3 regions of the Streptomyces sp. LMG1-1-1.1 genome follow, and region 3 is predicted to be linked to each of the others. Evidence: riboswitches for the same ligand, from Rfam matches in the RefSeq annotation. Region 3 holds a riboswitch; each other region holds the start of a gene.
What was found. Region 3 has a riboswitch for cobalamin ahead of MRBLMG1_RS35300 (cobalamin biosynthesis protein). Riboswitches for the same ligand answer to the same signal wherever they lie in the genome.

Region 1: it holds a riboswitch for cobalamin, as region 3 does, so the genes downstream of both, cobN (cobaltochelatase subunit CobN) here and MRBLMG1_RS35300 (cobalamin biosynthesis protein) in region 3, are expected to answer to the same signal.
Region 2: it holds a riboswitch for cobalamin, as region 3 does, so the genes downstream of both, MRBLMG1_RS13405 (ABC transporter substrate-binding protein) here and MRBLMG1_RS35300 (cobalamin biosynthesis protein) in region 3, are expected to answer to the same signal.

What each region holds. Positions count from the first base shown of each region.
Region 1 is NZ_JBFPNH010000021.1:324,428-328,308, forward strand. It holds gene cobN (cobaltochelatase subunit CobN) at 1-1,697, opposite strand, end outside; cobalamin riboswitch at 1,737-1,874, opposite strand; gene MRBLMG1_RS12170 (cobalamin biosynthesis protein CobG) at 1,950-3,209, shown strand; gene MRBLMG1_RS12175 (precorrin-8X methylmutase) at 3,206-3,865, shown strand; gene MRBLMG1_RS12180 (precorrin-2 C(20)-methyltransferase) at 3,862-3,881, shown strand, end outside.
Region 2 is NZ_JBFPNH010000023.1:12,542-16,422, reverse strand. It holds gene MRBLMG1_RS13410 (FecCD family ABC transporter permease) at 1-985, opposite strand, end outside; gene MRBLMG1_RS13405 (ABC transporter substrate-binding protein) at 982-1,953, opposite strand; cobalamin riboswitch at 1,996-2,130, opposite strand; gene MRBLMG1_RS13400 (HD domain-containing protein) at 2,123-2,761, opposite strand; gene MRBLMG1_RS13395 (GlxA family transcriptional regulator) at 2,834-3,787, shown strand; gene MRBLMG1_RS13390 (Mov34/MPN/PAD-1 family protein) at 3,778-3,881, opposite strand, start outside.
Region 3 is NZ_JBFPNH010000087.1:49,350-53,230, forward strand. It holds gene MRBLMG1_RS35290 (inorganic phosphate transporter) at 300-1,565, shown strand; gene MRBLMG1_RS35295 (hypothetical protein) at 1,578-1,799, shown strand; cobalamin riboswitch at 1,912-2,048, shown strand; gene MRBLMG1_RS35300 (cobalamin biosynthesis protein) at 2,087-3,061, shown strand; gene MRBLMG1_RS35305 (cobyric acid synthase) at 3,058-3,881, shown strand, end outside.

The DNA.
Region 1 (3,881 bases), on a different contig from region 3:
GGGTCGTTGACGAGGAACGGGTAGACCAGCGGGATGTCGCCGAGCGCCGCGTCCGGGCCGCAGGCGGCGGACAGGCCGGCGTTCTTGCCGGGCAGCCACTCCAGGTTGCCGTGCTTGCCCAGGTGGACCATGGCGTCGGCGCCGAAGCCGCCGTCCTCGGCGCGGGCGGCGATCCAACGGTAGGCGGCCAGGTAGTGGTGGGACGGCGGGAGATCGGGGTCGTGGTAGATCGCGATCGGGTTCTCGCCGAAGCCGCGCGGCGGCTGGATGAGGATCAGCAGGTTCCCGCGCCGCAGGGCGGCGAGGACGATGTCGCCCTCCGGGTTGCGGGACCGGTCGAGGAACATCTCGCCGGGCGCCGGGCCCCAGTGCTCCTCGACCCGCTCGCGGAGTTCGGCGGGCAGCGTCGCGTACCAGCGCTTGTAGTCGGCGGCCGGGATGCGGACCGGGATGCGGGCGAGCTGCTCCTCGGTGAGCCAGTCCTGGTCGTGGCCGCCGGCCTCGATGAGGGCGTAGATCAGCTCGTCGCCGTCGCCGGAGACCAGGCCGGGGAGGTCCTCCTCCGGTCCGAAGTCGTAGCCCTCCTCGCGGAGGCGGCGGAGCAGGGCGACGGCGGAGGCGGGGGTGTCGAGGCCGACCGCGTTGCCGATGCGGGAGTGCTTGGTCGGGTACGCGGAGAGGACGAGCGCCAGCTTCTTCTCGGCGTTCGGGATGTGGCGGAGCCGGGCGTGCCGGACGGCGATCCCGGCCACGCGGGCAGCGCGCTCGGCGTCGGCGACGTACGCGGGCAGGCCGTCCTCGTCGATCTCCTTGAAGGAGAACGGGACGGTGATGAGCCGGCCGTCGAACTCGGGCACGGCGACCTGGCTGGCGGCGTCCAGCGGCGAGAGGCCCTCGTCGTTCTCCTCCCACGCGGACCGCGAGCCGGTCAGGCACAGCGCCTGGAGGATCGGCACGTCGAGCGCGGCGAGCGCGCCCGCGTCCCAGGCCTCCTCGTCGCCGCCGGCCTGCGCCTCGGCCGGCTTGGTGCCGCCGGCCGCGAGGACGGTGGTGACGATGGCGTCGGCTCCCCGCAGGACGGAGACGAGTTCCGCCTCGGGGGCGCGCAGGGAGGCCACGTACAGCGGCAGCGCCCGGGCTCCGGCGTCCTCGATGGCGTCGCAGAGGGCGCCGACGAAGGCGGTGTTCCCGCTCATGTGGTGGGCGCGGTAGTAGAGCACGGCGATGGTCGGGCCGTCGGTGGGCTTCGGGGTGCGCTCCAGCGGGCCCCAGGTGGGGGCGGCGGCCGGGGCCTCGAAGCCGTGGCCGGTGAGCAGGACGGTGTCGGAGAGGAACCGGGCCAGCTGCTCCAGGTTCTCCGGGCCGCCGTGCGCCAGGTAGGCGTGGGCCTCGGTGGCGACGCCGACGGGGACGGTGGAGGCCTCCATCAGCTGGGCGTCGGGGGCCTGTTCTCCGCTGAGGACGACGACCGGCTTTCCGGCCGCGCGGATCGCGTCGAGGCCTTCCTGCCAGGAGCGGAGGCCGCCGAGGAGGCGGACGACGACGAGTTCGGCGTCGTCGAGGAGGCCGGGCAGGTCGGCGAGGGGGAGGCGGGAGGGGTTGGCGAAGCGGTACTCGACCGGGCCGCCGGCGGAGCCGGCGTTCGCCGCACGGGCGCTGAGCAGGTCGGTGTCGGAGTGCGACAGCAGCAGAAGCATGGCGAGCTCAGGCCTTCCTCGGGGTTGTCCGCGCCCCGGGTGGTCGTGTGGATGGCGGGGAGTTCCTGACTCACCCGTGCCATCGCTGGTACGGGTTCACAGTGGCGGGACCGCGCCGGATTCTCACCGGGCTTCCTCCCCGGGGTCCTGCGACCCCATGCCGTGTGCATAGTAGATCGTGCCGTCGGCGGGGCGGGGCGTGCCGGGGAGTCGGCCGGATCACACCCGGTGGTCGGCCGGTGGCCCGTGGGTATGCTCGCCGCCATGCCGCCCACCCCACCCCCGGCTCCCGAACCGGGCGAACCTCGCATTCGGGACCGCGGAGACGCCTGCCCAGGGGCGTTGCGCCTGCACGCGGCCGACGACGGTCGGCTGGCCCGACTGCGCCTGCCCGCAGGGCGCTTGACGGCACGTCAGGTCGAGATCCTGGCGCACGCGGCGGAGACCCTCGGCGACGGGCGGATCAGCGTCACCTCGCGGGGCAACGCGGAACTCCGCGGCCTCGCGGACGACTGCGGCGCGACCCTCGCGGAACTGCTCGCCGACGCGGGCCTGCTCCCCTCCCCCACCCACGAACGCGTCCGCAACATCGTCGCCTCGCCGACCGCCGGACTCGACGGACTCGGCGGCCCCGAGGTCCAGTTGTGGGCCCGCGCGCTCGACTCCCTGCTCTGCGCGGAGCCCTGGGCGGCGGCGCTCTCGGGCCGCTTCCTCTTCGTCCTCGACGACGGCCGCGGAGACGTGGCGGGCCTCGGCGGCGATGTGACCTTGGTCGCAGCGGAGCCGGGGACAGTCGTCATGTACGTCGGCGGGAGGGCCTTCCGGATCGCCGGAGCCGACGCGCCCCGCGCCGCCCTCGCCGCCGCCGGAGCCTTCCTCGACGCCGCCCGCGAGGCCGGGAACGGCGCCTGGCGGGTGCGGGAACTACCGGAGGGGTCCGCCCCGGACGTGCCGGGCGCCCTCGGCCGGGCCGGGATCGCGGCGGAGCCCGTACCGCCGGCGCGGTCGCTCCTCGTCCTCGGCACGCCGCCCGCCCCCGGGCCGCTCGGCACCGGCGCCCTGTACGTCCTCGCGCCCCTCGGCCGCCTCACCGCCGCCCAGCTGCGCGCGCTGCTGCCCGCCGACGAGGTCCGGCTGACGCCGTGGCGCGGCGCCGTCGTGGTCGGGGCCGCGGCCGACCGGCTCGCCGGCCTCGCCGCGCACGGGCTGATCACCTGCCCCGACTCCCCCGGGGCGGGCGTCACCGCCTGCACGGGGCGGCCCGGCTGCGCCAAGTCCCTCGCGGACGTCCGCGCCGACGCGGCCCCCGAGCGGCCCGGTCCCGCCCGAGCCGCCGGCCTCCCGGTCCTTCCCGTCCACTACTCCGGGTGCGAGCGCCGCTGCGGTCACCCGCACGGCACCTGGGTCGACGTCGTCGCCACCGCCGACGGCGCCTACCTGGTGGACGGCGCCCCCACCTCCCGTACCGCCCTGACCGAAGCTGTCACCACGGCCCGCACGACGACGAGATGAGCGAGAGCGACACGATGTTCGACTACGAGAAGGACGGGGCGGAGATCTACCGCCAGTCCTTTGCCACGATCCGCGCCGAGGCGGATCTGGCGGGCCTGCCCGCCGACGTCGCCCAGGTGGCGGTCCGGATGATCCACGCCTGCGGCATGACCGACCTCGTACGCGATATCGCCTACTCGCCGCAGGTCGTCTCCCGGGGCCGCGCGGCCCTCCGCGCCGGCGCCCCGATCCTGTGCGACGCGCAGATGGTCGCCAGCGGCGTCACCCGCAAGCGGCTGCCCGCCGACAACGAGGTGGTCTGCGCGCTGTCCGACCCGGCCGTGCCCGCCCTCGCCGCCGAACTCGGCACCACCCGCTCCGCCGCCGCCCTCGAACTCTGGCGGGACCGCCTCGAAGGCTCCGTCGTCGCCATCGGCAACGCCCCCACCGCCCTCTTCCACCTCCTGGAGATGGTCGCCAAGGGCGCCGGCCGGCCCGCCGCCGTCCTCGGCATACCGGTCGGCTTCATCGGCGCCGCCGAATCCAAGGACGCGCTCGCCGACCGCGCCCACGAACTCGGCCTCGACTACCTCGTCGTACGCGGCCGACGCGGCGGCAGCGCCATGACGGCCGCCGCGATCAACGCCATCGCCCACGAAGCGGAGATCCAGGCATGAGCGGCACCGAGGACGC
Region 2 (3,881 bases), on a different contig from region 3:
GTGCGGCGACGGTCCGGGCGCCGAGGTCGGCGAGGACGAGGGCGAGCGCGCCGCCGAGCGCGGCGACCGGCAGGAGGCGGCGGTGGGGGGCGCCGACGGCGAGGCGGGCGGCGTGCGGCGCCATCAGGCCGACGAAGCCGACGGCTCCGCTGGCCGCGACCATGACGGCGGTGACGAGGGAGGCGAGCACGAAGACGGCGGCGCGGAAGCGGGCGGTGTCGAGGCCGAGGACGGTGGCGCCCTCCTCGCCGGTGAGGAGCAGGTCGAGGGGGCGGGCGAGGGTGAGGAGGGCGGCGACGCCGAGGGCGAGGACGGCGGCGGGCAGGGCGAGGGTGTCCCAGCGGGCGCTGCCGAGGCCGCCGAGGGACCAGTACATGGCTTCCTGGAACTGTTCGGGGCGTCCGGCGACGACGAGGAGCAGGGTGGCGAGGGCGGAGAGGATGTACGAGACGGCGACGCCGGCGAGGAGGAGGCGGGCGCCGGTCATGGTCCCGCCGCGGCGCGCGAGCCCGTAGACGAGGACGAGTGCGAGCAGGGCGCCGGCGAAGGCTCCTGCGGGCAGGGCGAGGGTGGTGGTGACCCCTCCGCCGATGCCGAGGACCAGGACGAGGACGGCGCCGGCGGAGGCTCCGGAGGAGATCCCGAGGAGGAAGGGGTCGGCGAGCCGGTTGCGGACGAGGGCCTGGAGGACGGCGCCGACGACGGCGAGTCCGGCGCCGACGACGATGCCGAGGAGGACGCGGGGCAGTCGTACGTCGAGCACGATCGTGCGGTGCGGCGAGGGGGCCGCCCGCCCGGTCAGGGCGTCGAGGACGTGGCCGGGCGGGACGCGGACGGAGCCGAGCGCGAGGGAGGCGAGCGCGGCGGCGGCGAGGGCGAGGACGAGTCCGGTGACGACGAGGGCGTACCGGCCGGGGTGCGCGGGGCCGCGGCCGGGGGGTGCGGTGCGTACGGGGGTCGCGGCCGGGCGGAGGGCGGTGCTCACCGGGCGGGGTGGAGCTGGGCGGCCAGCTTGTCGACGGCGGCGGGGACGCGGACGCCGAGGACGGTGTCGGAGAGCGGCAGCACGGCGAAACGGTGGTTCCGGATCGCGGGGACGTCCTTGAGGGCGGGGTCGTCGAGGAGTCGCTTCTTCTTCTGTTCGACGGTGGTGGACCCGTAGTCGTAGATGACGATGACGTCCGGGCGGCGGTCGACGACCTGTTCCCAGGTGGCGTCGCCGAAGGCCTTGTCGAGGTCGGCGAAGACGTTCCGGCCGCCGGCGCGGGTGACGAGGTCGTTGCCGATGCCCTTGCCGCCGGCGGTGAAGGCGGTCTTGTCGCCGCTGTCGTAGACGAAGACGGAGACGGGCCGGGTGCCGTCGAGCCGCTTCTCCGTGGCGGCGACGGTGGCGCGGGCCTGCCGGATCCAGGTCTCGGCGCGGTCGGCGACGCCGAACGTCCGGCCCGTCTCACGGACTTCGCGGTAGAGGTCGTCGACGGTGGGCGAACCGGTGGGGCAGTACTCGGTGTTGAGGCGGGTCGCGATGCCGGAGCGCGCCAGGTCGTCGCGGCTCCGGCCGTCCTTCGCGGAGAAGGCGGAGGAGTAACCGCCGTACACGAAGTCGGGGTTCGCCGCGAGGAGGGCTTCCTTGGAGGGGTACTCCTTCGCGAGGACGGGCACGGTGCCGTACGCCTTGGCGTACGCGGGGAGGATCGCGTCGTCGAGGTAGGCGGTGCCGACGAGCGACTTCTCCAGGCCGAGCGCGAGCATGATCTCGGTGACGTGCTGGTTCATGGTGACCGCACGCCGGGGCGGGGCCTGGTAGGTGTGCGGCACACCGCAGTTGGTGACGGTGTACGGGAATCCGGCGGCGGGCTTCGCGGGTGGCGCGGCGGCCTCGGGGGCGGCCGAGCAGGCGGCGAGCAGCGGGATCAGGACGGCTGCGGACAGCAGCGGGCGACGCCAGGACACGGCGGAACGGGCCTCCTCCGGGGATTTCCACGTCCCCGATCGGTGGTGAGAAGGCGGCAGGTCAGTTCCTGGCTTCCGCCTCCCCGGGGGAGGCGGTCACAGTGGCGGGACCGTGCCGGATTCGCACCGGCTTCCTGGGTCCTGCCGCCTTTGGGTCCCGGCCAGTCTCTCACTCGGGCCAGGACGAGTCGCGGATGGTGGTCACGAAGTCGCCGGGGACGAAGCCGGGGGCGTAGTGGCGCAGGACGTCGGCCTTGACGTTGCCGAAGGTGGTCTCCGGCTTGGGGGCGATGCCGTCGGCGAAGGCCTCCAGGATGCGGCGCTTGAAGTCGGGGCGGGGGTGGGCGGCGACGATCGCGGCCCGGTCGCCGGGGCTGACGGCGGCGGGGTCGTCGTAGCCGATGCCGAGGACGTCGTACTCGACGCCGGCCGTGACGAGCGCGACCTCGGGCTCCATGAACTCCGGCACGCCGGGGGTGGTGTGGAGGGCGATGGCGGTCCAGACCCGGCGGACGGCGTCCTCGTCGGCGCCGTGGGCGCGGAGGAACGCGGCGGCCTCCTCGGCGCCGTCGACCTCGAAGCGGCGGCCGCTCCCCCGGTGCTTCTCGCCGAGGCCGAGGTCGTGGAACATCGCGCCGACGTAGAGCAGTTCGGCGTCGAAGGCGAGGCCGCGGGCGCGGCCCTGGAGGGCGCCGAAGAGGTAGACGCGGCGGGAGTGGTCGTAGATCAGCTCGCTCGTGGTGTCGCGGACGAGTTCGGTGGCGGCGGTGGCGAGGCCGCTGTCGGGGATCAGCGCGAGTGCGTTCATGGGACCAGCCTCGTCGCCGGGCCCGTACCCCCGCCATGTCCGTACGGACGGGTATCCCACAGAATCGGACACATGACGGTGCACACGGTGGTGGTGGCGGCTTTCGACGGTGTCCGGCTCCTGGACGTCTCGGCTCCCCTGGAGGTGTTCTCCACGGCGGGGTCGGGTTACGAGGTCCTGGTGTGTACGCCCGGCGGGCGGGACGTGCGGACGTCGTGCGGGCTGCGGATCGGGGCCGACGTGGCGGTGGCGGCGGTGACGGGCGCGGACACGCTGGTGGTGCCGGGGGCGGTGGACGTGGAGCTGTGCGTGGCGGCGGCTCCGGCCGTGGCGGGGCTCGCGGCGCGCTCGGGGCGGGTGGCGTCCGTGTGCACGGGGGCGTTCGCGCTGGGTGCGGCGGGGCTGCTGGCCGGGCGGCGGGCGACGACGCACTGGGAGCACGCGGCGGAGCTGGGGCGCCGGTTTCCGGAGGCGGTGGTGGATCCGGACGCGATCCACGTGCGGGACGGGGAGGTGTGGAGTTCGGCGGGGGTGACGGCCGGGATCGACCTGTGCCTGGCGCTGGTGGAGGAGGACCGGGGGCCGGAGGCGGCCCGTGCGGTGGCCAGGGACCTGGTGGTGTTCCTGCAGCGGCCGGGCGGCCAGTCGCAGTTCTCGGCCGCCTCGCGGACCCCTCCGACGGCGCATCCGGTGGTCCGGCCGCTCCTTGACGCGGTGGTGGCCGATCCGGCGGCGGACCACAGTGCTCCGGTGCTCGCGCGGCGGGCGGGGGTGAGCGCCCGGCATCTGACCCGGTTGTTCCGGGAGCAGGTGGGGGCGACGCCGGCGGGGTACGTGGAGCGGGTGCGGGTGGAGGCGGCCCGGATGCTCCTGGAGGGCGGGGCGAGCGTGACGGGGGCGGCGGCGCGGAGCGGTCTGGGGAGCGACGAGACGCTGCGGAGGGCGTTCGCCCGGCATTTCGGGGTGACGCCCTCCGCCTATCTGGCGCGGTTCCGCACGACGTCGGCGGGCGCGTCCTACGCGTAGGCCTCGACGATCTCGACGTCCTCTTCGGTCACGACGCCTTCGACGATGGTGAAGGAGCGGAACTGGAAGGGGCCGGCGCCGTCGGTGTCGGCGG
Region 3 (3,881 bases):
CACTCCCCCTGGGGGTGACATGGGTCTCCTCGACGGGGTCCCCCGGTCGGATGGTCCGGTCCAGGGAGCGGAACGGGGTGGTGGGGGAGGAACCGGGGCAGGTCGCATGTGCCCGGGAACCGCCTGGATTACCAGGGGTCGCAGGGCGACCGCATCGTGGACAGGACCCCGGTCCGGGAGCTAAGCGGAATCTCTTGACACCGGATAGGGACACCACGCCGCCCGCCCCAGTTCATCTTCCGTTCACCCAGGTTGCCTACGTTCAACGAGCCACTGACGTCAAACGATTGCCTGGGTAAATGGAACACATCACGCTGCTGCTCGCCATTGTGGTCGTGACAGCTCTCGTGTTCGATTTCACGAACGGTTTCCACGACACCGCCAACGCGATGGCCACGACCATCTCGACCGGTGCGCTCAAGCCCAAGACGGCGGTGGCCATGTCCGCCGTGCTGAACCTCGTCGGAGCGTTCCTGTCCGTGGAGGTCGCCAAGACGATCTCCAAGGGCCTGGTGAACGAGGAGGGCATCCAGCCCGAAGTGATCCTCGCCGCGCTCGTCGGCGCGATCCTCTGGAACCTGGTGACGTGGCTGGTCGGACTGCCGTCCAGCTCCTCCCATGCCCTCATGGGCGGCCTCATCGGCGCGACCATCGCCTCCATCGGCCTCAGCGGTGTCAACGGCGAGGTCGTCGTCACCAAGGTCCTCATCCCGGCCGTCGCCGCCCCGGTCGTCGCGGGCATCGCCGCGATGCTGGGCACGAAGCTGACGTACAGGATCGGCGCGAAGACCGAGGAGCAGCACACCGCCAAGGGCTACCGGGTCGGCCAGATCGCGTCCGCCGGTCTCGTCTCCCTCGCCCACGGCACCAACGACGCCCAGAAGACGATGGGCATCATCACCCTCGCCCTGGTCGCCGGCGGCACCCTCGCCCCCGGCTCCAACCCGCCGGTCTGGGTCATCGTCTCCGCCGGTGCGGCCATCGCCCTCGGCACCTACCTCGGTGGCTGGCGCATCATCCGCACCATGGGCAAGGGCCTCACCGACCTCAAGCCGCAGCAGGGCTTCGCCGCCCAGACCAGCGCGGCCACGGTCATCCTGGCCTCCTCCCACCTGGGCTTCTCCCTCTCGACCACGCACTCCGTCTCCGGTGCCGTCATGGGCGCGGGTCTGGGCCGCAAGGGCGGCGTCGTCCGCTGGTCGACCGCCACCCGCATGTTCGTGGCCTGGGGCCTGACCCTGCCGGCCGCCGGCCTGGTCGCCGCCGGAGCCGAGTACGTCGCCCGCCAGGGCGACTGGGGCGTCTACCTCGTCGCGGCCTTCCTGGTCGCCTCCTGCCTCGGCATCTGGCTCGTCTCCCGCCGCCAGGTCGTCGACCACACCAACGTCAACGACGTCGAGGACGAGGCCCAGGCGGACGGTGTCGTGACCACCGCCATCGCGGCCGTCACCCCGCCGCCGGCCGGCTCCGTCGCCGCCGTCGCGGACGAGGACCTCAAGACCACCATCCCCGCGCCGGCTCCCATCGACCCGGCCGCTCCCCAGGCCCCCGCCGCAGCGGTGTAAGGAACCAACGACATGAAGATCGACTGGGCAGCTCTCGGCTCCGTCTTCGGAGTCAGCCTCGTGGCGACCGTCGCCCTGGTGGGCCTCTTCACCCTCGGCGTCATCGGCCTCTCCAAGCAGGAGCAGGCCGCCGCCCAGGGCGGCTCCGCCACCCTGGCCCGCACCGGCGCCTACGCCTGCTTCGGCCTCTGCCTCGCGGCCGTGGCGTACGGCATCTACCTGATCGTCGCCTGACGGTCCCGGGTACCTCGGCCGGGCGGTCCGCACCTTGGGTGCGGACCGCCCGGCCGTCGTGTTTGTGGTGCTTCGCACAGTGACGCGACGCAGGTCAAGGGTGAGTTGACGGGTGTTCTCGGGCCGTGGTGGACTGCCGAGGCCATTACGGCGGCAGCAGAGGAAGCCCGGTGCGAATCCGGCGCGGTCCCGCCACTGTGACCGGATCCGCAGGGTCCGGGAGCCAGGAACTCGCGCCGCCCGTCACGTCGATCCAGGGCGCGGACCCTGAGTGAGGACATAGCGCCATGCCCGGCTGCAGCCGCAGCGTTTCCCGAGCCACCGGTGTCTTCGCGTACGGTGCGGCCCTCGGCCTCGTCGTCGACCGGCTCGTCGGCGATCCCCGACGCGGACATCCCGTCGCCGTGTTCGGCCGGGCCGCGGCCGGCGTCGAACGGGCCCTGTGGCGCGACCACCGCGGTTGGGGCGCCCTGCACACCGCCGTCTGCGCCGGCACCACCGCGGCCGCCGGCGCCCTCGCCGCCCGGACCGTACGCGGCAACCGCGCCGCCTCCGTCGCCCTGACCGCGGCGACCGTCTGGGCCGTCGTCGGCGGCACGACCCTGGGGCGAGAGGCCCGCACCATCGGAGGCGCGCTCGCCGCCGGGGACCTGGAGGGGGCCCGCGAGCGGCTGCCCCACCTCTGCGGCCGCGACCCGCACTCCCTCGACGGTCCCGCGATGGCCCGCGCGGTCGTCGAGTCCGTCGCCGAGAACACCTCCGACGCCGTGGTCGGCGCCCTCTTCTGGGGCGCCGTCGCGGGCGTGCCGGGGCTCGTCGGCTTCCGCGCCGTCAACACCCTCGACGCGATGGTCGGGCACAAGTCCCCCCGCCACCGCCGCTTCGGCTGGGCCTCGGCCCGGCTCGACGACGTGGCCGGCTGGCCTGGGGCCCGGCTCACCGCCGCCCTCGCGACCGTCGCCGGCGGCGATCCGCGCGGAGCCGTACGGGCCTGGCGGGCGGACGCGGCGAAGCACCCCAGCCCCAACGCGGGCCCGGTCGAGGCCTCCTTCGCGGGCGCGCTCGGCGTGCGGCTCGGCGGCACCCTCGCGTACGGCGGGCGGGTCGAGCACCGGCCCGTGCTCAACGGGGAGGGGCGGGCCGTCGAGGTCGCCGACATCGAGCGGGCGGTCCGGCTGTCCCGCCGGATCACCGGACTGACCCTGGCCGCCTGCGTGGGCGGCCGGCTGATCGTGAGCGCGCTGAAGCGGAGGAACGCATGAGGGGTGGCGGACTGCTCGTCGCCGGGACCACGTCGGACGCCGGTAAGAGCGTCGTGACGGCCGGCATCTGCCGCTGGCTGGTCCGGCAGGGCATCAGGGTCGCACCGTTCAAGGGACAGAACATGTCCCTCAACTCCTTCGTCACGAGGGAGGGCGCCGAGATAGGCCGCGCCCAGGCCATGCAGGCGCAGGCGGCCCGGGTGGAGCCGACCGCCCTGATGAACCCGGTGCTGCTCAAGCCCGGCAGCGACCGCTCCAGCCAGGTCGTCCTCATGGGCAAGCCGGTCGGCGAACTGAGCGCCCGCGGCTACCACGGCGGCCGGCAGAAGGAACTCTTCGAGCCCGTCCTCGCGTGCCTGGAGGAACTCCGGGGCATGTACGACGCCGTGATCTGCGAAGGGGCGGGCAGTCCGGCCGAGATCAACCTGCGGCGCACGGACATCGTGAACATGGGCATCGCGCGGGCCGCGAAGCTGCCCGTGGTCGTCGTCGGCGACATCGACCGGGGCGGCGTCTTCGCCCAGTTCTTCGGCACGACGGCGCTGCTGAGCCCCGAGGACCAGTCCCTCGTCGCCGGATACCTGGTGAACAAGTTCCGGGGCGACGTCACCCTGCTGGAACCCGGCCTCGACATGCTGCACGGCCTCACCGGGCGCCGGACGTTCGGCGTCCTGCCGTACGCCCACGGGCTCGGCATCGACGAGGAGGACGGCCTCCGGGTCTCGCTGCGCGGCACCGTCCGCGAGTCCGTCGTCGCGCCGCCGGTCGGCGCCGACGTGCTGCGGGTCGCCGTCTGCGCCGTACCGCTGATGTCCAACTT